2 regions of the Sutcliffiella cohnii genome follow, and region 1 is predicted to be linked to the other one. Evidence: a T-box and tRNA genes for the amino acid it is inferred to sense, from the RefSeq annotation. Region 1 holds a T-box; the other holds one or more tRNA genes.

Region 1 (15,287 bases):
AAGCTGTTGTGTTTTACAATGGCGATGAGTGCCTTGGTGGAGCTACTATTGATGAAGTTTACAAAAATGGCGAAAAGCTTTGGTATGTAGGATAAATGATTGTAAGTAGAACTAAGAGTGGATAAACGTCCTTTGATTTCGAAACAGTAACGGACGCTATGAAAATAGAGGGGATGACGGGAAATTCCTAAGTGTCATCCTCTTTCTTTATGCTATAATGGAAAAAAATAATAATGAAAAATGGAATTTACATAGAGGTGCTATCATGAAGGACAATAATGCAATTGGCATTCAATACTTACAAGATGGAAAATATGAATTAGCGATTAAAGCATTTACGGAAGAAATTGAAAACAATCCGACTAATGCAGTTGCTTACGTGAACTTTGGAAATGTTTTAAATGCAGTTGGCGAAAAAGAAAAAGCGATGAATTTTTACAAAAAAGCACTACAGTTAGATGAGAAAATGGCCGCTGCTTACTATGCTTTAGGCAACAACTACTTTGAGCTTGAAGATTGGCAACATGCGAAGGAAATGTTTGAAGCAGCTATGAAAAACGGTTTACAAAACGACGGAGATACGTTGTTTATGTTGGGGATGACTTTACTAAAGTTTGATCAACCAAAATTGGCACTTCCTTATTTTCAGCGAGCGGTAGAATTAAAACCAACCGATATGGAAGCACGTTTTCAATACGGATTATGCCTTGCTCAACAAGGGCTATTAGAAGAAGCAATTGAACAACTAGAAGAGGTTGTTAAGCATGACGATCAACACGCAGATGCTTTTTATAACTTAGGAGTTGCATACGCGTATACAGAAAACAAAGAAAAATCATTAGAAATGTTAGATAAAGCAATAGAAGTGCAACATGACCATATTTTGGCGGCACATGCGAAAAAAATTATTTTAGAAAACTAGTAAGACGGAGGGATAGAACATGCACCAAAACTCCCTTGATTTGTTTCAAGAAAATGAACTTTATATGAAAGGAACACATCTCGTTACAATCTTTCATAACGAGGATAATCTGTATTCGGTTGTTAGAATAAAGGTGAGCGAGACGAATGTTCCTTATGAGGAAAAAGAAGCAATTGTAACTGGATATTTCCCAAAAATTCATGAAGATGAAACGTATACTTTTTTTGGTGCATTAAAAGATCACCCTCGTTTTGGATTACAGTTTCATGTTGAGCATTTTCGTAAAGAATTACCGCAAACAAAACAGGGGGTTATCCAATATTTATCTAGTGACATATTTACCGGCATTGGGAAAAAGACTGCAGAAAATATAGTGAATGCTATAGGTGAAAATGCAATCTCAAAAATATTGGAAAACCCTTCTATTTTAGCTGAAGTTCCTAAGTTGTCTACTGAAAAGGCGAAAGATGTGTATAAAACATTAATGGAACATCAAGGCCTAGAAAGAGTAATGATTGCCCTTTCACAGCTTGGATTTGGACCGCAACTTACAATGAAAATTTATCAAACATATAAAGATGAAACACTCCAAATTATTCAAACGAATCCATATCAATTAGTAGAGGATGTGGAAGGAATTGGTTTTAGTCGTGCGGATGAGCTAGGAAAACAAATAGGTATTACTGGCACAGATCCAAGTCGTATTAGAGCTGGTTGTATGTATACGCTTGAACAAGTTTCACTTCAAGAAGGACATTGTTTCGTAACGAAGGAACAGTTAATGAAAAGTGTTTTTTCGTTACTAAATAGTTCCAAATCAGAAAAAGTAACATTAGACGACATTTCTCGGGAAATATTGCATGCGATAGAAGAGGGGAAAATAATGGGGGAAGATGAACGTATTTATCTACCTTCGTTATATTTCTCTGAAAAAGGGTTAGTAAAAAATATTAAGCGGATATTGGAGCAAACTCAGTATGAAGAGCAATTTCCTGAATCGGAATTTTTAAAATCACTTGGTCGGTTAGAAGAAAGATTAAAAGTTCAATATGCTCCTTCGCAGAAACAAGCAATACAAAAAGCGTTATTGTCCCCAATGATGCTATTGACTGGTGGACCAGGTACCGGTAAAACAACTGTTATAAAGGGTATAGTAGAGCTATATGCTGATTTACATGGTTGCTCGCTCGACCCAAAGGATTATAATAAAGATGATCCTTTTCCGATTCTTTTAGTAGCACCAACAGGACGTGCTTCTAAACGGATGAGTGAAGCAACAGGATTACCTTCCTTAACTATTCATCGCCTTCTCGGATGGAATGGCTCCGAAGGATTTCAATTTGATGAAGAAAATCCAGTTCCCGGAAAATTATTAATCGTTGATGAAGTATCGATGGTAGATATTTGGCTTGCTCATCAGCTTTTTAAATCTTTACCGAACGATATTCAAGTTATCTTAGTTGGTGACGAAGATCAGTTACCTTCAGTTGGTCCCGGACAAGTTTTAAAAGATTTGTTAGCTTCAAAGGCAATTCCAACTGTTGCGTTAACTGACATATATCGTCAAGAAGATGGATCTTCCATTATTGACCTTGCACATGATATGAAAAACGGGATGATCCCACGAGATATCTCGACACCTAAAGTAGACCGTTCTTTTATAAAGTGTCAATCTGGACATATATTAGATGTTGTCAAGAAAGTGTGTGCCAACGCGATGAAAAAAGGATATACGGCACGTGATATTCAAGTGTTAGCACCGATGTACCGAGGTAACGCTGGAATCGATAAATTAAACGAGACTCTTCAAGAATTGTTTAATCCGAAGTCAGAGCAACGACGTGAAATAGCGTTTGGTAATGTAGTTTATCGGACAGGTGATAAAGTATTACAACTAGTTAATCAACCAGATAGTAATGTTTTTAATGGCGATATGGGAGAGATTGTTTCCATTTTTTATGCTAAAGAAAACACCGAAAAACAAGATATGGTGATCGTTTCTTTTGACGGAAACGAAGTAACGTATACGAAACAAGACTTGGGACAGATAACTCATGCATATTGTTGCTCTATTCATAAATCACAAGGAAGCGAATTTCCTATTGTCGTCCTCCCTGTTGTAAAGAGTTATTACCGAATGCTTCGTCGTAATTTACTTTACACTGCTGTGACACGTAGTAAACGATTTTTAATTCTTTGTGGAGAAGAAGAAGCGTTGCAAATTGGAGTGAATCGAACAGACGATCAACTTCGCCAAACTTCCTTAACGGAAAGACTAAAGAGTGATGCAACACATGCTCAATTAGAGGATGAAGATGATGAACTATTAAAAGAAGTGCCATTTGCAAAAGATGCATTAATTGGGATGGAAGGTATATCTCCATACGATTTCATGGAAAAATAAAAATAATTCAAAACTGACTTTGGACAAGTCAGTATTTTTAAACCTTTAACATACCGATAAAAGTCAGATCCTAAACTATTACTTAAAGTTAATCTTTTACATGGAAATGGTTTTGCAGTATTTATGATAGCAGGCTTGCAAAAGATATAAATGTTCGAAAAGAGGTGGTTCCTTTTGCGAACATTTTCTAGAACAATTGGGATGCACGCGTTTGATTCAGAAACAGCTGTAACAGTAGGTCGAGTCGTTGACTTTTGCATCGAAGAACCTGGACAAATTAAAGGACTACTAATAAGTGGAAAAGGTTTATGGAAGCGAAATAAATTTCTTCCGTTCGAACACATTTCTTCATTTGGAGATACAGGGGTTATGATATGTGGCAACAACCTCATGTCGGTACAGAAAGAAGCAAGAGGCCAAGTTTTTTTCGACCATTTCCATGGTGTTAAAGGGAAAATGTTCCTTTCTGAAGAAGGCGATAAGCTTGGTTTATTAGATGACGTATATTTTGATGAAAAGCAGGGCACAATCGTAGGGTATGAAGTAACGGACGGTTTTTTTGCAGATATAACAGAAGGTAAGAAAATAATTCATTATCCTTCAGACCTCATAATTGGAAAAGATGCCGTCGTTGTTACCGTAACATCATAAACACGAGAGGTGTCTAATAAAGTGGAACTTGTTTGTCCTAATTGTAAAAGTAAAGACGTCGGCAAAATTGGTGTGAATCAATATTATTGTTGGGGCTGTTTTATTGAGCTTTCTGTTTCAAAAGGAATTGTGCATACTCATCAAGTGGAAGAAGATGGTACGCTAAGTTCACTGGATGATTTGTTTCATGAGGACGATCGCCGTATCAGTATGTAAAATTAAAAGGAGTGAGTCGCATGAACAGAGCTATGACTTCATTGTTACTAATTGGGTTAGGTGCAGCTGCAACTCAACTTGGGAAAAATGAGCAAGTTAAAGGATTTGTTGGAGATATGACTTCAACTCGTAATATGAAAAGAATGAGGAAGCAAATGAAACGTGTGTTTTCTTAATATATGAGAAGCCGTCCTAATTGGACGGCTTTTTCTTTTTTTGGTAAAAGCACGATTATCCTATTTTACGGACTGTAGTTTTGTTCCTCTGTTTGGGAAGAATAAAAGTGGTAATCTCCCTTCAACTCCTTAAACACTATAAAAATAATGTAAGCATACCGTACATAGTTTTATTTTTACACGAATAAGATTTCATAACAACCTTTGGAAAGGGGCTATCTGAATGGAATACGAGTTACGTTGTAAAGAAAGTGCGTACCCTTGTGAAGTGACAATTGATGAGGATAATTGGCGTTTTACAGTTCGTAAAGCTGATACTAGTGGAGAATACTTTAATTCTCCGGAAGAGTTAATTAGCTGGGTAGAATCCAATTGGAGTACGAAAGATTTTCATGACGAAGAGCAATTTTTAAAAATGCTTCAAGAAATAAAAAGCTATTACGCAAGATGAACGGTTTTCTATTAATATAAGACATTTGGAATAAGATGTGTTGGAGGGAGATTACGGTGGTAAAAACAAGGGAAGATTTACTTGCAAGTGACACGAAAAATGTTTGGCATTCTATGAAGCCATTCCAACCAAATAGCACAGTGGTAATGAAGGAAGCGTCTGGTGCATGGGTAACAGATATTGATGGAAAAAGATATTTAGATGCAATGTCAGGCTTATGGTGCGTGAATGCGGGGTACGGCAGAACAGAGTTAGCAGAAGCAGCATACAGTCAATTAAAGGAGTTAGCCTATTATCCTTTAACGCAGAGTCACATCCCCGCGATTAAGTTAGCAGAAAAATTAAATGAATGGTTAGGGAATGAATACGTATTTTTCTTCAGTAATAGTGGTTCTGAGGCAAATGAGACGGCGTTTAAAATCGCTAGACAATATCATTTGCAAAAGGGAGAGAATAATCGATATAAAATTGTATCACGATATCGCTCCTATCACGGAAACACTCTCGGTGCGATGGCAGCCACTGGCCAAGCGCAAAGGAAATATAAATACGAACCGTTAGCAACGGGTTTTCTTCATGTCCCACCTCCAGATACATATCGAGTGGAGGAAGGAAATGGGGAGCTCTTAAAGTCTGTGCAAGCAATTGACGATGCAATGACTTGGGAGCTTAGTGAAACGATTGCAGCAATGATAATGGAACCAATCATAACGGGTGGGGGTATTTTAACTCCTCCAGAAAATTATTTACAACAAGTAAAAAGAACGTGTGAAAAGCACGGTGCACTATTAATTGTAGATGAAGTAATTTGTGGCTTTGGTCGAACAGGGAAGCCGTTCGGATATATGAACTATGGTGTAAGGCCAGATATAATTACAATGGCAAAAGGAATTACGAGTGGTTATATGCCGCTTGCTGCTACAGCTGTTAAAAAGGAAATTTATGAAGCGTTTAAAGGTTCGGAGGAATATGACTATTTTCGTCACGTTAATACGTTTGGTGGAAGTCCAGCCTCTTGCGCCGTTGCATTAAAAAATTTAGAGATTTTCGAACGAGAAAATTTAGTTGAACGTTCCGCACAAAAAGGGAAACAACTATTATCGGAGCTAAAGCAACGTCTAAGCGATCATCCTTTTGTTGGAGATATTAGAGGAAAAGGATTGCTCATTGGTATTGAGCTAGTTTCCGATAAACAAACAAAAACGCCGTTAGATGTTGAAAGAGTCAATAAAGTTGTAACTCGCTGCAAAGAAAAGGGAGTGTTAATCGGAAAAAATGGTGCCACTGTAGCAGGTTACAATAACGTAATTGCCCTAGCACCACCTCTAAACTTAACGGATGACGATTTGACCAAAATTATTGAAACAGTTTCAGCTAGTTTTGTGAATTTATAGGTAGAATAGGCTGAGACAAAACTAAAATAATCATGATGAAAAACGAACAATCGCCAAACTAGCGAAGTATATTTCCGGAGCGGGTTATTTCCGCTCTACTTTTTTTGTTCGTTTTTTACTTTGATAAAAAATAGTTATGTCCCAACCTTCTATTTTTAAGCCTTTAATTCTTCTTTCCCCTCGTTCTGTATAAATTTAGCAATCCGATTAACAATAAGAACAGGGGGGAGTTATCTTTGACTAAACAATGGAAATGGATATATCGACTAGCTATCACGTTACTCGTTTTTATTATCCTATTTGTTTTAATGAAACTTAGCCCACTATGGCAACCAATCTTAAAAGTTATAGTTGCAGTTTTTATTCCGTTTATCATCAGTGCTTTTATTGCTTATTTACTACATCCGTTTGTTGAAAGAACCCACGACGCAGGGTTACCCCGTCCATACGCTATATTAATTATCTATTTTTTATTTTTTGGCGGAATAGGACTCGCAATATATAAAGGCACACCTTTAATTATTTCTCAGCTTAAGGAACTTGCCGATAATTTCCCTGAAGTTGCAAATACATACCGTGGATGGATAGAAAGGATACATTCTAGTACTTCACGATGGCCAGATGGTATTCACGAGCGGATTGAACTTCTAGTTACCGATTTTGAGGCAATAATTGCTGATTATACGGCGAAAATTATTAATGGCATAAAAGGATTACTAAATTCTATATTCGTAATAATAGTGATACCTTTTGTAGTTTTTTATTTATTAAAGGATTATGACTTAGTAAAGCGAACCGCATGGTATCTCACTCCAAGGAAATGGAGAAAAGGTGGCATTGCCTTTTTAAAAGATGTTGATATATCACTCGGAAATTATATACGTGGTCAATTATTAGTTTGTTTAGTAATTGGGCTTTTGGCAACTATAAGCTTATGGCTAGCAGGAATGGAATATCCATTAGTACTAGGTATTATTATAGGGGTTACAAATATCATCCCGTATTTCGGACCGTTTATTGGTGCCTTACCTGCAGTTATTATTGCGGCAACGATATCAGTAAAGATGGTAATCATTGTTGCAATAATAATTTTTGCATTACAATTTACAGAAGGAAACATTTTATCGCCGTTAATAGTAGGAAAAAGCTTACACATACATCCTGTTATTATTATTTTCGCATTATTACTAGGCGGAGAAATTGGTGGTATTATAGGCTTAATTGTAGCCGTCCCTATATTTGCTGTTTTAAAGGTAACTATTATGCATATTAGTAAGCATTTCATCTAAATTGGCAAGGATACCCCCACTTCAATCGTGTGAAGGGCCGTGTGAAGGGCGTAGTCCAACGATAAGTGGGGTGGAATTGCCGTCAGATACGGTATGGTACAGTAAATCGTAAGGTTTTGTACCATAATAAGTATCTGAAACATCAGCCTTGCCCTCCTTTCTCTTTTTTCGTTATGTACCTTCCACTAAAGTTTTTAGTATAATTTAGTTAGTGAAAGGTGGTGAAAATAATGTCTACCATTACTGCAAAAATACAAATCTATGTTTCTGATAGTCAAGCTGATAGTCTAAAAATAACAACTAATGCTTATCGTAAGGCTTGTAACTGGTTATCGAAACACATATTCGAAACGAAAAATCTAAATCAAGTAAAACTTAACGACTTATATTATTTTGATTTACGAAATCAATTTGGACTAAAAAGCCAAATGGCTCAATCTGTGATGAAAACTGTAATCGCCCGCTACAAGACAGCAAAATCGAATGGACATGAATGGTCTTTGATTGGATTTAAACTTCCAGAATATGACCTTGTGTGGAATCGTGATTACTCACTAACCCAAAATCAATTTAGTGTGAATACACTGGATGGTCGTTTAAAGCTAAATTATGAGCGAAAGGCTATGAAGAAATACTTCAATGGCACTTGGAAATTCGGTACTGCTAAATTAGTTAATAAGTACAAGAAGTGGTTCTTACATATTCCGATGACTAAAGAGTATCAAAAGCTAGATTATGTAAATGTAAACAATATCGTTGGTGTTGATTTAGGTATTAACTTTCTTGCGACTACTTATGATAGTCAAGGTAAAACCACTTTTTACAACGGAAATGTTGTTAAGCATAAGCGTGGTGTATTTAAAGCTACCCGCAAACAGTTACAAATGCGACAGACACCATCTGCTCGTAAGAAACTAAAACAAATCGGTTCAAGAGAAAACCGTTATGTAACGGATGTAAACCATCGAATTACAAAGGCACTCGTTGATCTATACCCTAGAGGTACGATGTTTGTTTTAGAAGACTTAACAGGTGTTCGTTCTGCAACAGAAAAAGTGCGTGTGAAAAACCGCTATGTTTTTGTATCTTGGGCATTCTATCAGTTCCGTCAAATGCTTAAATACAAGGCGGAATTAAATGGTCAAACAGTAATAGCAGTAGACCCCAAATATTCTTCTCAAACTTGCCCTAAATGTGGACACATTGAAAAAGCAAATCGCAATAAAAAGTTACACACTTTTTCATGTAAAAATTGCCAATATCAATCAAATGATGACCGTATTGGTGCAATGAATCTACACCGAAAAGGAATTGAACATATTGGTGTAGTTACCACAGGAGTATAACTCTTGCGGTAGGGGCGAAGTCAACCGTCCTTATGTTCCGCCACGCTAAGGTAGGAGAGCATAGCTCGTTCGCACTACTGGGTAGGAATAAGCGTAGTTGTTCTCTGCAAGGGCAGAAACACTGTCAAACTCTTACAGACGCAAGCCCCCACTTCAAACAGCCCGCAAGGTCGTTAAGTGGTGGGTTGTTGACTGAACATTGACAAAGGGATGTTCGTTAAAATATAATCAAGTCAAAAGCTTACATAAGATGAAACACTATGAAAGATCGAGTACGTTACAGCCCATCTTAAAAGAGAAGAATTCCTAGGCTGAAAGAATTCTAAGATGAAGAGTAACCGAACGCTAATCTGGAGTGCAGCGTAAAACCTGCCGGCGTGCGCCGTTAATGCATCTGAGAGATGGTAGAAAATGATTCTATCATAATCAGGGTGGTACCGCGAGAGATACTCTCGTCCCTGTTTTGGGGACGGGAGTTTTTTGTTTGTAAAAAAGATTTTGCCGAATGCTTTATGCGAGTTCCATTCTGTAAAGCTAATATTTCTAGGAGGTTAAGGAAAATGAAAAAATTAACTTCAGCTCAAGTTAGACAAATGTATTTAGACTTTTTCCAAGAAAAAGGACATGCTGTAGAACCGAGTGCTTCATTAGTACCTCACGAAGACCCGTCCTTACTTTGGATTAATAGTGGTGTAGCAACATTGAAAAAATATTTTGACGGACGTGTTATTCCACAAAACCCACGTATTTGTAATGCACAAAAGTCCATTCGTACGAACGATATTGAAAACGTCGGGAAAACTGCACGTCATCATACATTTTTCGAAATGCTAGGAAACTTCTCCATCGGCGATTATTTCAAAGAGGAAGCAATTGAGTGGGCTTGGGAGTTCTTAACGAGTGATAAATGGATTGGGTTTGACCAAGAAAAATTATCTGTTACCATTCATCCAGAAGACGATGAAGCTTATCGTTATTGGCACGAAAAAATCGGTGTTCCAGCTGAGCGTATTATTCGACTAGAAGGGAACTTCTGGGATATCGGAGAAGGACCAAGCGGACCGAATACAGAAATTTTTTATGACCGTGGCGAAGCATATGGAAATGACCTTAATGATCCAGAGCTTTATCCAGGTGGGGAAAATGAAAGATATTTAGAAGTATGGAACTTAGTATTTTCTGAATTCAATCATAACCCTGATGGTACATATACACCATTACCAAAGAAAAACATTGATACAGGTATGGGATTAGAGCGTATGGTATCTGTTATTCAAGACGTACCAACAAACTTTGACACAGACTTATTTATCCCAATTATTAATGCAACAGAGCAAATTTCTGGACAAAAATATCGTCAGGAAGCAGAATTAGATGTTGCTTTTAAAGTAGTTGCTGACCACGTACGGACAGTAACGTTTGCCGTTGGTGATGGGGCGTTACCTTCCAATGAAGGACGCGGATACGTTTTACGTCGACTTTTAAGAAGAGCTGTTAGATATGCAAAAAAATTAAATATTAATCGTCCTTTCATGTTTGAACTTGTACCTGTCGTTGCAGAAATTATGGAAAGCTTCTATCCGGAAGTAAAGGGAAAACAAGAGTTTATCCAACGAGTGATTCGTACGGAGGAAGAGCGTTTTCATGAAACATTAAATGATGGGCTTGCAATTCTTTCAACTATTTTACAAAAGGCAAAAGAAGAAGGAAAAGATGTTATTTCCGGAGTGGATGCATTCCGTCTTTATGACACTTACGGATTCCCAATTGAGCTAACAGAGGAATTTGCTGAAGAAAATGGAATGACTGTTGATCACGAAGGGTTCGAAAAAGAAATGGAGCTTCAGCGTGAACGTGCACGTGCAGCTCGTCAAGATGTTGATTCTATGCAAGTGCAAGGTGGAGCATTAGGTGAGATTAAAGAAGAGAGTAGTTTTGTTGGCTATGATACGTTAGCGAATGAGACAGTATTGTCTGTAATAGTGAAAAATGGCGAAGTAATGGAAGCAGCAACTGAGGGCGAAGAAGTACAATTTATACTTAAAGAGACTCCGTTCTACGCTGAAAGTGGAGGACAGATTGCTGATACAGGACTGATCATTAGCGACACCGGTAAAGCAAAAGTGAAGGACGTTAAAAAAGCTCCTAATGGTCAAAACTTACACACAGTAGTAGTTTTAGATGGAACTATCAAGAGTGGTGTTACTGTTTCTACAGAGGTAGACCGTGGAAACCGTGAACAAATCATTAAAAACCATACGGCAACTCACCTTTTACACCAAGCGTTAAAAGATGTGCTTGGTGGTCACGTTAACCAAGCAGGTTCACTAGTAACTTCTGATCGTTTACGTTTCGACTTTTCACACTTCGGCCAAGTAACACAAGAGGAAATAGAAAAGATTGAATCACTCGTAAACGAGAAAATTTGGGCAAATATCGATGTGAACATTGATTATAAATCTCTTAAAGAAGCGAAAGAAATGGGAGCTATGGCTTTATTCGGTGAAAAATACGGCGATGTTGTACGTGTTGTACAAGTTGGAGAATACAGTTTAGAGCTCTGTGGTGGTTGTCATGTTCCAAACACATCCGTAATCGGACTATTTAAAATCGTATCTGAATCTGGAATTGGTGCTGGAACGCGTAGAATGGAAGCTGTAACAGGTGAAGCTGCATACCGTTTATTAAATGACCAAGTTCAATTATTAAAAGACGTGTCTGCAAAGTTAAAAACGAAGCCGCAAGATGCTCCAAGTCGTATTGACGCTTTAATGCTAGAAATTAAAGAACTACAAAGAGAAAAAGAATCTCTATCAACGAAACTAAGCAATATTGAAGCGCAAAATGTGCTCAATAATGTTAAAGAAGTTAATGGGGTTTCTATGCTCGCTGCAAAAGTTCCTGCTACTGATATGAACAACTTACGTTCCATGGTTGATGAATTAAAAGTCAAGATTGGTTCTGCAGTAATTGTTTTAGCTAGCGTTCAAGGTGACAAAGTGAATATTACGGCAGGTGTGACGAAAGACCTGATTGAAAAAGGACACCACGCTGGAAAGCTAGTGAAAGAAGTTGCTACTCGCTGTGGTGGTGGCGGTGGTGGCCGTCCAGATATGGCTCAAGCAGGCGGAAAAGATGCAAGTAAAGTGGACGAAGCATTACAATATGTCGAAGAATGGGTAAAATCCGTTTAACATTGATGGTAAATGGTGTACAATAGAGGTAACTATTGACAAGCCAGATTTCAAAAGAAATCTTAAAGTGAGGTGCATGACATGAGCTCCTTTGATAAAACGATGAAATTTAATTTTCAGGATGACTCAATGGAAACAAATGTGGAAGAAGTATTATTCACTGTTTATGAAGCATTACAAGAAAAAGGGTATAATCCGATTAACCAAATTGTCGGATATCTTTTATCTGGTGACCCTGCATATATCCCAAGACATAAAGATGCAAGATCATTAATTCGCAAATTAGAACGTGATGAATTAATTGAGGAACTAGTTAAGTCCTATTTAGAACATCATCGTAAGGAGTAATACATGCGCATATTAGGATTAGATGTTGGTTCCAAAACGGTAGGAGTTGCCATTAGTGATGAATTAGGATGGACTGCACAAGGTTTGGAAACGATAAAGATTGATGAGGCAACCAATAATTTAGGATTTAAACGCCTAAAGCAAATTATTGCACAATATGGTGTAGAACTCGTCGTTGTTGGTTTACCGAAAAATATGAACGGTACAATTGGCCCTCGTGGGGAGGCAAGCCAGCAATATGCAGATAAATTAACTGCTAAAACTGGTCTCCCTGTCGTACTATGGGACGAGCGTTTAACAACGATGGCCGCTGAAAAGATGTTAATTTCCGCAGATGTTAGTAGACAAAAACGAAAGAAAGTAATTGATAAGTTAGCTGCTGTCATGATCTTACAAGGTTATTTAGACAGCAAAACATCAATATGAGGTGAATGAAATGGAACATGGTCAAAATCAAATTACAGTAGTAGATGAACAAGGAAACGAACAACTTTGTGAGATCTTATTTACGTTTGAATCGGAAGAATTCGGCAAATCATATGTATTGTATTACCCTGTTGGAGCAGAAGAAGATGATGCTGATGATATAGAAATCCACGCATCAAGCTTCATTCCTGGAGAAGGGGACGAAGGTGGAAACCTAGACCCAATCGAAACAGATGAAGAGTGGGACATGATTGAAGAAATGTTAAACACGTTTTTAGAAGAAGACGAAGGCGGAGAATAAACGGAAAAAGCACCGAATATGGTGCTTTTTTTTGTTATGATACATTATCCAAATAGAGAGTGAAGTTATCGTAATTAAACAGTAATTTTCCACCCACAATTAAAAATACCTGTCCAAGATGAATTATCACATTTTACAATTAGCAGAAACCAATATACTCCTATTCGCCACACACTCTTCAAAATTTCAATCAATTACCAATTCTATTCAACATACTCCACTGCAATAAAGAAAAAGATAATGATATATTTGTCGAAGTTTTTTGTCAAAAAATAGAGAGACTTGTTGTATAATATATATTTGAGCGAGAGGAGGGGTTTTTTTGGCAGAACAGAGAAAAGAGAAAGAAACTGATATAAAAGAAAAACTGTTAGAAAAGCATCATGAAGCGAAATTAGTTCGTCGCATCGTGTTTATCGTCTTTATAATACTTATGCTAAGTTTAACTGCGATAGTTGCTGGTGGGTATAGTTTTGTTAAAAATTCTTTACAACCAGTAGATGAAAATGCAGAAGAAACGACAGTTGTCGAAATTCCGATAGGTTCTTCCGTAACGGCAATTGGAAATATATTAGAAGAAAATGGAATAGTTCACAATGCGAAAATATTCCGCTACTATGTTAAATTCAAAAATGAATCAGGCTTTCAGGCTGGTGAGTATGCACTAAGCCCTGCCATGACATTAGACGATATTATGGAAGAATTGAAACAAGGGAAAATAATGCAAGAAGTAGTGTTCCAAGTAACGATTCCAGAAGGTCGTCAATTAACCGAAATTGCAACTATTCTTTCGAATCGAGCAAACGTTAACGAAGAAGAATTTTTAGAAACAGTAAATGATCCTGCGTTTGTTGAAAAGATGATGGCACGCTTTCCTGTGTTATTAACAGAGGAGATATTAACAGAAGATGTTATGTACCCGTTAGAAGGATACCTATTCCCTGCAACATATCCTTTCTATGAGGAAAATCCGTCAATAGAAACAATTGTCGAAACAATGTTGATAAAAACGCAAGAAGTCATCATACAGTATTCTGCAGAGATGGAAGAAAAAGAAATGACTATTCATGAAGTATTAACGATGGCAAGTTTAATTGAAGAAGAAGCAACCGCTCAAACCGACCGTGAAAATATTTCTAGTGTTTTTTATAATCGACTTGAAACAGGCATGCCTTTACAAACAGACCCAACTATCGCTTATGCTTTAGGGGAGCATTTAGACCGAACGTTATTCGTTCATTTAGAGGTAGAATCACCTTACAACACGTATAAATACCCAGGTTTAACACCCGGACCAATTGCAAATGCAGGTGAAACTTCTATTATTGCAGCATTACGCCCTGCAGAAACAGATTATTTTTACTTTTTAGCAACACCAGATGGAAAAGTGTTGTTTAACCGAACATTAGAAGAACATAATCGGGATCGTGCAACTCATATAACAGGTTCTGGTGAATAATGGATAATGGAGGGGGTGTGAATTGTATTCGCATTCCCTCTCTTTTTATGATAAAATATATCAAGTTGTCGTATGGACAGAAATACACTATTATTTATTATGCGTTAGTCTACTATAAATTTACATCTTAAAAAGTGTTAACAATAAGTTTTACAAGAAAAAATGAGGCATTATTAGTACCACTATAGATGGTTAAATCGCCTAACAACAGAGTTCTCCTTATAAGAGTAGAACTCTCTTTTCTATGATAAAAATTGGGAAAGGAGCCGGAACGTGGATATACAAAAACAAGAAGTTGTTTCGTACTTACAATCCCTTATTGCTCCTCGGAATGAATTAATTACGAAAATGGAACATTTAGCAGAAGAAAAAACGGTACCAATAATGGATATTGTCGGAATGGAAACATTACTTCAACTGTTAAGGCTTCACCAACCAAAAAAAATCCTTGAAATAGGAACGGCGATTGGATATTCAGCGATAAGAATGGCAGAAGCGATTCCAGATGTAACAATTGTTACTGTGGAGAGGGATGAAGAACGTTATAATTTAGCCGTTCAATTTGTGAAGGAAGCAACCTTGCAAGACCGAATCCATTTAGTATTAGGAGATGCATTAGAGGAGCACTCTGATGTAACGAACGCTGCACCTTATGATTTTCTTTTTGTTGATGCAGCAAAAGGACAATATGAACGATTTTTCAAAATGTA
Region 2 (15,287 bases), 370 kb from region 1:
CGGGCGCTATTCTTATTTTTAAAAATGGTGCCGAGGACCGGAATCGAACCGGTACGGTAGTCACCTACCGCAGGATTTTAAGTCCTGTGCGTCTGCCAGTTCCGCCACCCCGGCAACTTTCGTGGAGCGGAAGACGGGATTCGAACCCGCGACCCCCACCTTGGCAAGGTGGTGTTCTACCACTGAACTACTTCCGCTAATATTTACTTATGCGGGTGAAGGGACTCGAACCCCCACGTCAAAGACACTAGATCCTAAGTCTAGCGCGTCTGCCAATTCCGCCACACCCGCGTAGATGGTGTGCCATGAAGGACTCGAACCTTCGACCCTCTGATTAAAAGTCAGATGCTCTACCGACTGAGCTAATGGCACTTAATTATTATTCTGCCTAAAGTCTAATACAACTGTAAGCATGATACTATTCGAAGAAGTGTTTCCTTTAGACGTCCATGCCTCAGGATGTTAATTCAAGTAGCAGCTCGGCATGTACGCTGAAGCTTATGCTTCGTAGCAAATTCCGACGTGCTCTACCGACTGAGCTAATGGCACTTAATAAATGGTGCCGGCGATAGGAGTCGAACCCACGACCTACTGATTACAAGTCAGTTGCTCTACCAACTGAGCTACACCGGCATATATAATTTGCATTTAAAACTATTACTTCTTTTTAATAGCCGTCACCCAAATCTCAGAAAGATTATTCAAGTAGCAGCTCGATTTGTGCGCTGAAGTGATTCCTTCGAAGCGTATTCGATCGTGCTCTACCAACTGAGCTACACCGGCATATTTAGTTTAGTTAAATAATAATGGTGGAGGATGACGGGATCGAACCGCCGACCCCCTGCTTGTAAGGCAGGTGCTCTCCCAGCTGAGCTAATCCTCCGTTATAACAGCCTGGCAACGTCCTACTCTCGCAGGGGGACAGCCCCCAACTACCATCGGCGCTGAAGAGCTTAACTTCCGTGTTCGGTATGGGAACGGGTGTGACCTCTTCGCCATCATTACCAGACTATTATTAAGTGACAAGAATAATTATATTCACTTTTCATAAAAAATCAAGTGTTTTTTTATTCTTTCAAAACTAGATAATATTTTCATCAAGATAGTTCGTATCGTTCATATACATTGGTTAAGTCCTCGATCGATTAGTATTCGTCAGCTACACGTGTCGCCACGCTTCCACCTCGAACCTATCAACCTGATCATCTTTCAGGGATCTTACTAGCATAATGCTAAAGGAAATCTCATCTTGAGGGGGGCTTCATGCTTAGATGCTTTCAGCACTTATCCCGTCCGCACGTAGCTACCCAGCTATGCCTTTGGCAAGACAACTGGTACACCAGCGGTGCGTCCATCCCGGTCCTCTCGTACTAAGGACAGCTCTTCTCAAATTTCCTACGCCCACGACGGATAGGGACCGAACTGTCTCACGACGTTCTGAACCCAGCTCGCGTACCGCTTTAATGGGCGAACAGCCCAACCCTTGGGACCGACTACAGCCCCAGGATGCGATGAGCCGACATCGAGGTGCCAAACCTCCCCGTCGATGTGGACTCTTGGGGGAGATAAGCCTGTTATCCCCGGGGTAGCTTTTATCCGTTGAGCGATGGCCCTTCCATGCGGAACCACCGGATCACTAAGCCCGACTTTCGTCCCTGCTCGACTTGTAGGTCTCGCAGTCAAGCTCCCTTGTGCCTTTACACTCTACGAATGATTTTCAACCATTCTGAGGGAACCTTTGGGCGCCTCCGTTACTCTTTAGGAGGCGACCGCCCCAGTCAAACTGCCCACCTGACACTGTCTCCCGAGCCGATAAGGCTCGCGGGTTAGAATTTCAATACAGCCAGGGTAGTATCCCACCGACGCCTCCACCGAAGCTAGCGCTCCGGCTTCTCAGGCTCCTACCTATCCTGTACAAGCTGTACCAAAATTCAATATCAGGCTACAGTAAAGCTCCACGGGGTCTTTCCGTCCTGTCGCGGGTAACCTGCATCTTCACAGGTACTATAATTTCACCGAGTCTCTGGTTGAGACAGTGCCCAGATCGTTACGCCTTTCGTGCGGGTCGGAACTTACCCGACAAGGAATTTCGCTACCTTAGGACCGTTATAGTTACGGCCGCCGTTTACTGGGGCTTCGGTTCAAAGCTTCGCGCCAAAGCGCTAACCTTTCCCCTTAACCTTCCAGCACCGGGCAGGCGTCAGCCCCTATACTTCGCCTTACGGCTTCGCAGAGACCTGTGTTTTTGCTAAACAGTCGCCTGGGCCTATTCACTGCGGCTCTCTCGGGCTTTAACACCCTAACAGAGCACCCCTTCTCCCGAAGTTACGGGGTCATTTTGCCGAGTTCCTTAACCAGAGTTCTCTCGCTCACCTTAGGATTCTCTCCTCGCCTACCTGTGTCGGTTTGCGGTACGGGCACCATATTCCTCGCTAGAAGCTTTTCTTGGCAGTGTGGAATCAGGAACTTCGGTACTATATTTCCCTCGCCATCACAGCTCAGCCTTTAGGATAAGCGGATTTGCCTACTTATCCAGCCTAACTGCTTGGACGCACATATCCAACAGTGCGCTTACCCTATCCTCCTGCGTCCCTCCATCGCTCAAACGGAATGAGGTGGTACAGGAATATCAACCTGTTATCCATCGCCTACGCCTTTCGGCCTCGGCTTAGGTCCCGACTAACCCTGAGCGGACGAGCCTTCCTCAGGAAACCTTAGGCATTCGGTGGAAGGGATTCTCACCCTTCTTTCGCTACTCATACCGGCATTCTCACTTCTAAGCGCTCCACCAGTCCTTACGGTCTAGCTTCAACGCCCTTAGAACGCTCTCCTACCACTGTTCGTAAGAACAGTCCGCAGCTTCGGTGATACGTTTAGCCCCGGTACATTTTCGGCGCAGAGTCACTCGACCAGTGAGCTATTACGCACTCTTTAAATGGTGGCTGCTTCTAAGCCAACATCCTGGTTGTCTAAGCAACTCCACATCCTTTTCCACTTAACGTATACTTTGGGACCTTAGCTGGCGGTCTGGGCTGTTTCCCTCTTGACTACGGATCTTATCACTCGCAGTCTGACTCCTGAGAAACAAGTCTTTGGCATTCGGAGTTTGACTGAATTCGGTAATCCGATGAGGACCCCTAGTCCAATCAGTGCTCTACCTCCAAGACTCTTTACTCAAGGCTAGCCCTAAAGCTATTTCGGAGAGAACCAGCTATCTCCAGGTTCGATTGGAATTTCTCCGCTACCCACACCTCATCCCCGCACTTTTCAACGTGCGTGGGTTCGGGCCTCCATTCAGTGTTACCTGAACTTCACCCTGGACATGGGTAGATCACCTGGTTTCGGGTCTACGACCACGTACTATGACGCCCTATTCAGACTCGCTTTCGCTACGGCTCCGTCTCATCAACTTAACCTTGCACGTAATCGTAACTCGCCGGTTCATTCTACAAAAGGCACGCTATCACCCATTAACGGGCTCTAACTACTTGTAGGCACACGGTTTCAGGATCTTTTCACTCCCCTTCCGGGGTGCTTTTCACCTTTCCCTCACGGTACTGGTTCACTATCGGTCACTAGGGAGTATTTAGCCTTGGGAGATGGTCCTCCCAGCTTCCGACGGGATTTCTCGTGTCCCGCCGTACTCAGGATCCACTCAAGAGAGAACGAGGTTTCAACTACAGGGTTTTTACCTTCTATGACAGACCTTTCCAGGTCGCTTCGTTTACCCCGTTCTTTTGTAACTCCGTATAGAGTGTCCTACAACCCCAAGAGGCAAGCCTCTTGGTTTGGGCTAATTCCGTTTCGCTCGCCGCTACTCAGGAAATCGCGTTTGCTTTCTCTTCCTCCGGGTACTTAGATGTTTCAGTTCCCCGGGTCTGCCTTCCATACCCTATGTATTCAGGTAAGGATACTACTCCATTACGAGTAGTGGGTTTCCCCATTCGGAAATCTCTGGATCAAAGCTTACTTACAGCTCCCCAAAGCATATCGGTGTTAGTCCCGTCCTTCATCGGCTCCTAGTGCCAAGGCATCCACCGTGCGCCCTTAATAACTTAACCGTCGACAAATGATAAGCTTCGGCTTCTCTAGTCAGCTTCCTTCGCTCACGTCCTCATGTACGCTTTTGTACACTCCGGCGCTCGCTCAGTCGCTTCCTCAACCTGCTCGCTTCTAATTTGTCTTAGTATTCAACCCAAAATTAGGTTTCGTTGATAACAGCGAATTGTTATCATTAGAAAATTACTAAGATGAACGATACTTGTGAATGTATCTTGATTACTTATATTATCTAGTTTTCAAAGAACAAATAAAGGTTAGAAATAAGCAACAATACCTTTTAGCACGGTTCCTCGCTTTAGTTCTTCCAATATAGAACGAGAGAATGATCTCTCAAAACTAAACAAAACAATGAGCGTGATTTTCCTTAGAAAGGAGGTGATCCAGCCGCACCTTCCGATACGGCTACCTTGTTACGACTTCACCCCAATCATCTGTCCCACCTTAGGCGGCTGGCTCCAAAAGGTTACCCCACCGACTTCGGGTGTTACAAACTCTCGTGGTGTGACGGGCGGTGTGTACAAGGCCCGGGAACGTATTCACCGCGGCATGCTGATCCGCGATTACTAGCGATTCCGGCTTCATGTAGGCGAGTTGCAGCCTACAATCCGAACTGAGAACGGTTTTATGGGATTGGCTCGACCTCGCGGTTTTGCTGCCCTTTGTACCGTCCATTGTAGCACGTGTGTAGCCCAGGTCATAAGGGGCATGATGATTTGACGTCATCCCCACCTTCCTCCGGTTTGTCACCGGCAGTCTCCTTAGAGTGCCCAACTAAATGCTGGCAACTAAGAACAAGGGTTGCGCTCGTTGCGGGACTTAACCCAACATCTCACGACACGAGCTGACGACAACCATGCACCACCTGTCACTCTGTCCCCCGAAGGGGAACGCTCTATCTCTAGAGGTGGCAGAGGATGTCAAGACCTGGTAAGGTTCTTCGCGTTGCTTCGAATTAAACCACATGCTCCACCGCTTGTGCGGGCCCCCGTCAATTCCTTTGAGTTTCAGTCTTGCGACCGTACTCCCCAGGCGGAGTGCTTAATGCGTTAGCTGCAGCACTAAAGGGCGGAAACCCTCTAACACTTAGCACTCATCGTTTACGGCGTGGACTACCAGGGTATCTAATCCTGTTTGCTCCCCACGCTTTCGCGCCTCAGCGTCAGTTACAGACCAGAGAGTCGCCTTCGCCACTGGTGTTCCTCCACATCTCTACGCATTTCACCGCTACACGTGGAATTCCACTCTCCTCTTCTGCACTCAAGTCTCCCAGTTTCCAATGACCCTCCACGGTTGAGCCGTGGGCTTTCACATCAGACTTAAGAAACCGCCTGCGCGCGCTTTACGCCCAATAATTCCGGACAACGCTTGCCACCTACGTATTACCGCGGCTGCTGGCACGTAGTTAGCCGTGGCTTTCTGGTTAGGTACCGTCAAGGTGCGAGCAGTTACTCTCGCACTTGTTCTTCCCTAACAACAGAGCTTTACGACCCGAAGGCCTTCATCGCTCACGCGGCGTTGCTCCATCAGACTTTCGTCCATTGTGGAAGATTCCCTACTGCTGCCTCCCGTAGGAGTCTGGGCCGTGTCTCAGTCCCAGTGTGGCCGATCACCCTCTCAGGTCGGCTACGCATCGTTGCCTTGGTGAGCCGTTACCTCACCAACTAGCTAATGCGCCGCGGGCCCATCTGTAAGTGATAGCCGAAACCATCTTTCAATATAGTACCAGGAGGTACTATATATTATCCGGTATTAGCTCCGGTTTCCCGAAGTTATCCCAGTCTTACAGGCAGGTTGCCCACGTGTTACTCACCCGTCCGCCGCTAACTTCTTTAAAGCAAGCTCTAAAGAAGTTCGCTCGACTTGCATGTATTAGGCACGCCGCCAGCGTTCGTCCTGAGCCAGGATCAAACTCTCCGTAGAGTATTTGATTGCTCAAAATGTTTGCTGACTTATCGTCAATTTATTGTTTTGTCGATTTTAAAAAACCGACTTGCACGCTATTGTTTTGTTTAGTTTTCAAAGAACATTTTCGCTTCAGAAGCGACTTTCTTATAATAACAACTTGTCTTCAATTCGTCAAGTAGTTATTTTTTTCTTTTATTTTCGCGCCATCTCGCGGCGACAAGTAATAATATATCATGTTGAAAATTATTTTGCAATACCTTTTTTAATATTTTTTTCAAAGTACACTGAAACGATTAAATTAGTATATTGTCATTAGTACGGATTAGTATTTTATATTTAGTAGAACTACAAAGGACTAGTTTTAATATCCCTATGTTAATAGAACGTTTAACTTTAATCTATATTTTTTTAATAATTACTAGAATTATTTTTATTCCTCTATCATATGCTCTACTATGCATAACAAATTTAATAGGAGGTTCCAAAATGGATCTAGTAAAAAATGTAGCAATGATTGTAGCCTTAATGTCTTCTGTTGGATTATTCTTATACGCATATTTTGAGGGAATAAAATTATTTGAAAAAAAGGGGAAAGTAAGAGGAGAAGGAGTTATTTTTAGCTTTACTTTAGCAATGATTTTTGCTATTTTCGCAAATAAGCTAGTGTAAATATATATTGAGGCTGTCCGTACATAAGGACAGCCTTTTTTTGTTAGTTACCCTCTTCAGTGTTTGCATTTTCTTCTTCATCGAAGTTAATAGGTTCTGTATTTTCAGCTACTACAACCTCATCAAGATCCACTATTCGAATTCGAGGTTCTTCTTCCTTATATAGTTCTGAATGCTTGTAAAACTGTCGGATAAACGTATCTAAAAAAACTGCTTGAAATGTATTCTCTAATGATTCTCCCTCTTTATTATTAATTACAATTTCAATTGTATTTGGTTCAATATATTCAGCCCGATCAATTAGTACCTCTTCTTCAGCATCTGGTTCAGTTAAACCTTTTAATATTTCATTAAAAGTTTCTCTTGATATGTAAATATCATCCCAATTAAAATTCTCTGAACTGATGTCCATGTTTTCTAGTTCCTCTAACGTAGTATAATTACCAGTTTGACGTTGTGTTTCTTCTGTTTTAGGTGTAGCTTCTTCTTTTTCCTTCTTCTTCTTTTCTTCATCGTTACCACAGGCTACTAATAAACATAATACCGTCAGAAAGAGAAAAGCTTTTAACTTCATTACCCTCATATCCTTTCTAATAGGTTTACACAAAAATTATTATTTGCCCATCGTTTTTTATTTATCCACTTTAGTTTTAATGCAACATTAGTAAGACGTAGTATATAGAAATTATCCTATTAAATTTTTACAATAAAAAAGAACTCTTTCATAAGAGTCCTTCTGTTTTATCCTACTTTTAAATGTTTGGTCCGTTGTTTTATTTTCCGATTATCTCTTAAGTATACTGCAATACTTAAAATTACAATACTTCCTCCAATAAACTGAGTTAACGTAATAGATTCATTTAAAAGGTAGAAAGCGAGTACACTTGCCCCAACGGGTTCAAACAATATACTCATTGAGATAACGTTCGTACTTATCCATTTTATTGACCAATTAAATAGGGAATGACCTAATAGAGTCGATACAACTGCTAATAGGAAAAACCATAACCAATCACTATTTGCATATCCTGTTAATGGATAGTTCATTGCAACAACATATATGAAAAGGGTAATAGTGCTTATTCCGTATACAATAAAAGTATAGGTGATTAGGGATAATCTTTTGCGAACTTCCTGTCCAAACAATAGGTAGGCTGTTACTAAAGCACAAGCAATAAGAGCCAAAATATCTCCATACAGTGCCATACCACTTATTCGGAAATCTCCCCAACTAATAATAAAACTACCGAATATGGCTATTGCACCACAGAATACCGCTTTAATTGTAATTTTTTCTTTAAAGAAAACATATGTCCCGACAAATGCAAACAAGGGTTGAAGAGTAACTAATACGGTTGAACTAGCAACACTCGTGTAATTTAATGACTCAAACCATAGAATAAAATGAAACGCAAGGAAAACCCCTGCAACGGTAGAGAAGAACCAATCTTTTTTCGTAATACCTTTTAATTCTCCTACATATTTATATAAGAATACTGGTAATAAAATTAGAACAGAGAATAATAAACGATAAAAGGCAATTATACCCGCTGGAGCTTCAGCAAATTTTACGAAAATAGCAGAAAGTGATACGGAAACAACTCCAATCGCTAAGGCTACATATGGATTAAACCATTTACTCATGATGTCTATCTCCTTATAGGTAATGTAGTATAAATACCTTTATCATTTTACATTAATTTGTTATAATTTTCTAACATTATTTTTTTCAACATTAAAGAAGAGTAGAGAGAGGGTGAGAAGATGCTCGAACTTTTTCAACAAGCCATCCAAAATAACGTACTATTAAAATTATCATTAGCTGCTCTTGCTGGTTTCATAATCGGTTTAGAAAGAGAGTTGAAAGGAAAACCTCTAGGGTTAAAAACTTGTTTAATTGTATCAGTAATAGCCTGTCTATTAACGATTGTATCCTATGAGTCAGCGTTTTTATTTTCAAAAGAATATTCTCGTCCAATGGATCCAGGACGTATCCCTTCTTACATAATTAGTGGAATCGGTTTTTTAGGGGCTGGAGTTATTTTAAGAAGGAATAATGATGTCATTTCCGGATTAACAACTGCTTCTATTGTACTTGCATCTGCTGGAATTGGTATTACGATCGGAGTTGGATTTTATGCAGAGGCAACATTAGGGGTACTTTTTATTATTTTAGGAGTAAAAATTTTACCCGACATTATTAGTTGGATCGGACCTAAAAGATTGAAGGAAATAGAAATAAAAGTAAAGCTATATACAGAGCGCGATGCCAATTTAACAGACCTAATAAAAGAAATTAAAAGAAAAGGTTTTGGCGTTAAGAGGGTAAAAGTAAAGGAAGAATCAAACGACATTGTGATAAGCTGTATCGTTATGACAAATAGAAAAATGTACACAACCGATGTTTTTTATGCAATGAAGTCTCTTCAAGATGTATACCAAGTCGAAGTCGAGAATATGGGATAATCTGCAGTATTGTACTGTAGATTTTTTGTTTTTAGTAATTGACAGATTTTTAAGTAATAACTAAAATAAGTTTATACTTAATTTCGGGGCATTAGCTCAGCTGGGAGAGCGTTTGGCTGGCAGCCAAAAGGTCAGCGGTTCGATCCCGCTATGCTCCATACCTAAAACCTTGATATATCAAGGTTTTTTCTTTTTTTACTCCTTTGCATTCTTAGTAAAATCTACATTTGTTGACGAATTGTTGACGAATGACTATTTTTTTAGTTTTTTTGCTCCCTTAAGTAATTTTTCAACTTCTTCCCAATGTCTTCCGTAAAGTCTAGAGTGCCCTTGCGTTAAAAATGAGTTATTGTATGGTTTATATCTTATATAGGAGGGTTTTAGCATTTCGACCATAAAAGCAGGTTTACTTTCTCCTCCAAAAATCAAAATACATATAGCCTGTCTAGTATCTTTTGTGTTTGGAATATTTAAAGCTGTTTCCACATCAATAGGCTTCAATTCCTATTCCAATAAAGGGTTCCTCGTAATCACTCTTAAACATTAACCAGCCCCCCCCTGATATTAGATCTAGCATTCTAATTAAACTAAAACACCCTTAGTTTCAATAAGCTGTTTCTCTTTTTTATTTTTATTCATCTAATATTATTTTATATTAGGTATTCCACTGAATAAATTTATTTCACAAATTAACACTAACATTAGTGTTATCATTTGACACTAAACTTCAATGTGGAGGGATATACTTTGAATTTTCTCTTTAGCTTGTTCTCAATCATAATTATTATGGGTATTAGAGTAGCATTCTTAATTAGTAGTACTACTTCCAGATTAACATCTTTGTTAAGAATGCCATCTTTGATTTAAGCACTGAGCATTCCGCAAGTGTCGTCTAATTCACATTGTTGTTGTGAAAAAGGTGAGCATAGAAATGTGCTTGCCTTTTTTATTGATTCGTCTCATAGGGAAACAATACATTTATTTTAGGATAATGGGTACATTAACTTACATATATTAAGTTTTAGGAAGTGATTATTTTGAAAATAGCAAAAAACTCAGGAAGCATTACATATTTAGGGTAAACTGCGATTATTTTGACAACTTATACCATAATCATAACAATTCTAGGATTGAAAACCATGCAGATGATGAAATATATTTACGATTCAAATAGAAGGAAAAATAAAGATTAGATGCATATTCCTTACCCAATTTACTAAAAAGCGTATTGAGGTGATAATGTGGATGAGAATAAATTAAAACTCACATCTTCCGAAATAGGAAGTTTGTGGGGAGAGTATGTAAATGGGACTGCAGTTGATATTGTAAATAGATACATGGTCTCTATTATTGAGGATGAGCAAATTAAAGCTGTTTTTGAGGATGCTATCAAGACATTCGAAAAGCAAAAACAACAAATCGTTACTTTTATAAAAAATGAGGGTTTTCCAGTTCCAATCGGATTTACTGAATCCGACCTCTTTAAAGGTAAACAGAGGTTATTCACGGATATATTTTGCCTAAATTATTTACATATCATGACGTTACATGGTTTGCTAGGACACTCAACTTCATTGGGCGTCTCTGTAAGAGAGGACTTACGGTATTTTTACGACTCCTGTGATAATGATGGAAAAAGGATGTATCATCAAACCATTGATTTATTGCTTGAAAAAGGAAGTTTCCAGAGAGACCCTTTATTTTATTCAGCTAATAACCCTGAATATGTTTCCAGCCAAGATTTCATAGATGGATTTTTCGGAAAGGGGAGGATGTTAGCAGCGACAGAAATCATAAGCATTTCTTTTAACCTTAAAAAAAGTATTATGGCAAAAACCCTTTCAATCGCATTCAGTCAAGTCGCACAAACAAAAGAAGTAAGAAAATTTTTAGGGCATTCTGAAAAAGTGGCTGACCAACAAATAAAAAGTTTTTCAAAAATTTTGCAAACGGATAATTTACCAGTTCCTAAGTCGTGGGAGACTGAGGTTACAACTTCAACAGACTCCCCTTTTTCTGATAAGCTAATGTTGTATCATACTGGTTTCTTATTCCAAGCTGCACAAGCATATCACGGGGCGGGTTTAGCATCCGCAATGCGAACAGACCTTGTAGCCACTTATGAAAGCACCATTCTACAAAATCTTATGCTTACTAAAAAGTGGTTTAATATTATGGTGCAAAATAAATGGTTAGAGCAGCCTCCACTTGCACCTAATAGAAAAGAAATTGCAAAAGAAATATAATAAGCTCTATTTCTAGGGTAATTATAAGTGAATAAGAATGCATTTGAAAAACTAATGTGGAGCATTGAACTTCCGGGATTTGGTCAGTATTTAAACGAAAAATATTTTAAAGGTACTTAGTGAAAGTCACTAATAACTACTACGTACGTTAAGAGAATCGCTTTGTAAAGAACCAAAACAAAAACCCTAGAAACCACGTTATATCAACGTTTCTAGGGTTTTTTCGTTTTTGTGTTCTTTGTAAAATTACCCATGCTTTACGATTTATTTGGGGGAGGTTGGGGGGATAAAAAGGTGGACAGTCGTTTTCCTTTCGTCCAAATAAATTATGATACCCTTACGTCAGTTTGACGTCTGCATTTCGTACATTCAAATAAATTAGGCTCGATTTCTCTATGTCGTTTTAACTTCCTACAAGACTGACATGATAGCGTTACGTACCTTGATTGGAAATCATGAACTAGGACGTCTTCATCTAATAGTTCGTCTTCTTCATCTTCATTTTTGTCAGCTGTAAACAGGGAGTACCCAAATAAGGTAACAACCACACCAGTAATAAAACTCACCCAGTGCATTAAAAAACATCCCTTTCCCCATTTAAAATGTACGAGACGTCCTTACTATTAAAGTGCTTAACAGGAATAACTCTATATGCTAAATGTACTCCATATTCATTTTGCAGTTCCTCCACAAGTGCTGGGTTATCGAGAAACCGCTCCACTAATAAACAAGCTAAGGTAGTTGGTTTTAAGCCGCAAGACGTCGCAAGTTTGTTTAATTTGCCATTATACTTGTTTGTTAGCGAGATGTTTACTCTGTTTATTTTTTTATTACCTAGCCCTTTCCCTTCTATCACGTTACCCTCTCCTTTTCAAAATATGTTGTCAATTGACAATGTCAACCGTGTAACAATGTAACAGTAAATTATCCAAGAGAGAGGACGATACCGCCCTTATTTTTCACTTCAATCTTTTTAGAGGTTCCTTTAGTATCAACGGCTGGAGTAGGGACGTCCCTCCCTCCTTCTGCTGTTTTTTGAATCCTTGCAACAGCCTTTTCTTGTTCCAGTACCTTTTCTACATCCGCAGTAGAAATTTCTCCATACGTCTCCGGATTCATTTCTAACCAGTACTTCTTTTCAGTCCTTTTCCAACTTGGAAATGGTATAACTGCTTCTTCATTTTTTAAGTATTGTTTCATCAGATTTTTAAAATCATTAGAATAGGCAGCAGTAAAAAGTGCAGCTCGAATAATTTGAGAGCGATCCAAAGACGTCAATGAAAATAAATCATCTACATACTTACGAAAATATTCATGATACCTTACTGTCGGTCTGTACACCATGAGACATCCCTCCTTTCGCGATAACTTCCAACATTAACTTTCCTTCTGACGTCAAATAGACGTCTTTACGAACTAATAATTGAATAGCCAACTCTTTAGTCATAAAATCCCCTCCAAGTCTTAAATTGACATCCTGTGAACGTCTCTGATAAATGATATGTTCATCTCAATTTATTTATGTTCATCTTTCTAAACGTTTTTATATAATCTTTAACTTTTATGTTAGAGGAAATACGTTTTGTGTAGAGAATAGAAATAATAGGTGGAGGTGTTCACATGCCTGTTAAAGGTTATGAATGTAGATTACGAGTACTATTTGCAGAAATGAAGCTAAAGGATCCTAATTTCAAATTAGAAACCTTTGCTAAAAAAGTCGGTATCAGTAGAACCACTTTGTATTCGATTGTTAATGAAAAGAGTTTACCGAGTTTTGATGTGGCATATACCATTGCAAGTGAATTAGAAATGAGGATTGAAGAAATTTGGAAAAAAAATGATCATTAAAATTGGAGTTGTTCATATGGAAAAGCAAAAAAACGAATTAGAATTCGGAATGTGGAAAATTGGTAAATCTGATTTCGAACTAAAAGGAATATTACATCTAAGTTATGAATCTAATCAATTTTACCTTGAGCTTTATAGTGACGTAAATATTTCATTGCCACATTATACAGATGTTGTTTATGGAAAAACACATAAAGGCAAAGAATTTACATTATATGATTGTAGTATTAGGGGAGGAACATCCATCTCATACGCGCATGATTATAAATCCAAATATATTTTTAAAGTACATTGCAGTTATATCCTAGAAGGTAAAGTATTTACTAGTGATGAAGAAATTAAATTAAAATCGGTTAATTTTCATTTAACAAATTTTAATAAGTGGGCATTCCAACAATCGATAGTAGAAGTAGAGACCAATGATTCAGATGGGTATGTTATTAGGACAAAAAAATTAGAAGATTTTATACATAATAATGATGAATTTCAGTTATCAATAAGTTATGTTACTATTCCTGACAATGAAAATAAAATAACAACCACTTTTAATATTGAAACTTTCACCAAAATAACTATGAAATTCAAAAATCCAACTAGTTTGGAAAGAGCACATAGTCTAATCTATCAATTTAGAGACTTTATTTCTTTGTGTACCAATTTAAGGACTTATATAAAATATATTTCTGCGGTACCATATTTTACTGAAGAAAGAGGTTTAGACTACCCTATACAAATTTACGGTCAAGTAATAGAGTTCGAGAAAAAAGAAAAAATTAGTGAATTAACAAAATTTGACGAATTTATAAGTTTAGACCAAATAAAAGATAATTTTAATATCTGTATGTCGAATTGGTTTCAAAAAAATGAAAAATTAAAGCCTGTAATTGACTTGTATTTTTCAACCAAATACCACAAAACATCTAATGAACGACATTTTCTTAATCTGGTTCAAGCTCTCGAAGCATATCATCGACTAACAAAAGAAAACAAAGTATTACCTTATGATGAGCACAAAACAAAGATTGAAAATATATTATCTAACGTTCCTCCAGAACATAAAGATTGGTTAAAAAGTAGGTTAGCATTTTCTAACGAACCAAACTTGCATGACCGTTTAGATGAATTGTTGACACCTAAAAGTAAGTCTGAATCTCCATATTATGCTGCAAGATATCAAAACCTATTTATACTTCATGGTAAATCAAAGTTAGAATTAATTAGAGATATAAAAAACACTAGAAACTATAATACCCATTTCGATGAGAGGCTAATAACAAAAGCATTAAAAGGTGAAGAGCTTTATCAATTAATTGCATTATTGAAATCTATGATGGAATATTACTTGTTAATGGAGTTAGAAATTGATGAGGATCTCGTTTTAGATTTTATCTGGAAAAAAGTTAAAGATATTCACTTACGAAATGAACTTATTGGATATTATGAAAAGAACAACATAAAATTTTTTTAAAATTATTAGGTAGCTAGAGTGGAACACATTTGTACACATTATGTAGTAGTTCGTAAATTGGTTGAGTAGTTTCATACCCAGTAATTCCCTTGATGAAGAAAAACCAATGATTCAAATAATTCAACAATCACTATTTAGAAACGTAAAAAAAGGACCAGAGCTTAATTTGCCCTGGTCTTTGTCATTGTCATTCATTTTTGTTTTCGTCTCTTCTTCGCTTGTTCAACGCCTTTTTTATAAAACCAATACTTATTTTTGATATGCTCATAGGTGCCTGTATCTTTAATGTAGCTTCCATGTTGTTTGTAACAATGAGAATGTGTTAATGTGTGCGCCTGGTTCATGATCACCAAGTCTTCATGTTTTAATTCTACTGTACACTCACCACAATGAATCTCCATAAAAATTCAACACCTTTCTAGAAATTTCAAAAAATATTATTCTAGATAGTTATTAAAATTCCTTCTTAGAAAGATGTTTTATTTTATTATTTCACTCTTAGCACTTGACCTACTACAATAGTATCGCTTGTCAATCCATTAAGGGACTTAATCGCATTTACAGTCGTGTTATATCGTTGTGCTAACCCCCATAATGTATCACCAGCTACAACAGTATGGTAA

What was found. The T-box of region 1 lies ahead of alaS (alanine--tRNA ligase). A T-box ahead of a tRNA ligase gene usually reads a tRNA of that ligase, here a tRNA-Ala.
Region 2: it has a tRNA-Ala gene. The T-box ahead of alaS (alanine--tRNA ligase) is inferred to sense a tRNA for this amino acid. The anticodon was not compared.

Annotation. Positions count from the first base shown of each region.
Region 1 covers NZ_CP018866.1:3,175,803-3,191,089, reverse strand. Annotated here, with positions in the region: gene mnmA (tRNA 2-thiouridine(34) synthase MnmA) at 1-95, shown strand, start outside; gene BC6307_RS16050 (tetratricopeptide repeat protein) at 266-922, shown strand; gene recD2 (SF1B family DNA helicase RecD2) at 942-3,326, shown strand; gene BC6307_RS16040 (PRC-barrel domain-containing protein) at 3,501-3,977, shown strand; gene BC6307_RS16035 (hypothetical protein) at 3,999-4,193, shown strand; gene BC6307_RS16030 (YrzQ family protein) at 4,214-4,369, shown strand; gene BC6307_RS16025 (hypothetical protein) at 4,593-4,820, shown strand; gene BC6307_RS16020 (aspartate aminotransferase family protein) at 4,856-6,214, shown strand; gene BC6307_RS16015 (AI-2E family transporter) at 6,451-7,503, shown strand; gene BC6307_RS16010 (RNA-guided endonuclease InsQ/TnpB family protein) at 7,734-8,849, shown strand; T-box leader at 9,101-9,312, shown strand; gene alaS (alanine--tRNA ligase) at 9,410-12,043, shown strand; gene BC6307_RS16000 (IreB family regulatory phosphoprotein) at 12,125-12,391, shown strand; gene ruvX (Holliday junction resolvase RuvX) at 12,395-12,817, shown strand; gene BC6307_RS15990 (DUF1292 domain-containing protein) at 12,828-13,118, shown strand; gene mltG (endolytic transglycosylase MltG) at 13,441-14,577, shown strand; gene BC6307_RS15980 (O-methyltransferase) at 14,857-15,287, shown strand, end outside.
Region 2 covers NZ_CP018866.1:3,550,355-3,565,641, forward strand. Annotated here, with positions in the region: tRNA gene BC6307_RS17775 (tRNA-Arg) at 1-7, opposite strand, end outside; tRNA gene BC6307_RS17780 (tRNA-Leu) at 26-114, opposite strand; tRNA gene BC6307_RS17785 (tRNA-Gly) at 123-197, opposite strand; tRNA gene BC6307_RS17790 (tRNA-Leu) at 211-291, opposite strand; tRNA gene BC6307_RS17795 (tRNA-Lys) at 297-372, opposite strand; tRNA gene BC6307_RS17800 (tRNA-Thr) at 558-633, opposite strand; tRNA gene BC6307_RS17805 (tRNA-Val) at 808-883, opposite strand; rRNA gene rrf (5S ribosomal RNA) at 893-1,009, opposite strand; rRNA gene BC6307_RS17815 (23S ribosomal RNA) at 1,126-4,061, opposite strand; rRNA gene BC6307_RS17820 (16S ribosomal RNA) at 4,431-5,982, opposite strand; gene BC6307_RS17825 (hypothetical protein) at 6,454-6,636, shown strand; gene BC6307_RS17830 (hypothetical protein) at 6,680-7,210, opposite strand; gene BC6307_RS17835 (DMT family transporter) at 7,378-8,280, opposite strand; gene BC6307_RS17840 (MgtC/SapB family protein) at 8,401-9,102, shown strand; tRNA gene BC6307_RS17845 (tRNA-Ala) at 9,188-9,260, shown strand; gene BC6307_RS17850 (hypothetical protein) at 9,355-9,603, opposite strand; gene BC6307_RS17855 (DUF3231 family protein) at 10,344-11,348, shown strand; gene BC6307_RS17860 (hypothetical protein) at 11,675-11,923, opposite strand; gene BC6307_RS17865 (hypothetical protein) at 11,923-12,204, opposite strand; gene BC6307_RS17870 (hypothetical protein) at 12,273-12,692, opposite strand; gene BC6307_RS25575 (hypothetical protein) at 12,661-12,795, opposite strand; gene BC6307_RS17875 (helix-turn-helix transcriptional regulator) at 12,969-13,196, shown strand; gene BC6307_RS17880 (ApeA N-terminal domain 1-containing protein) at 13,213-14,664, shown strand; gene BC6307_RS17890 (N-acetylmuramoyl-L-alanine amidase family protein) at 15,152-15,287, opposite strand, start outside.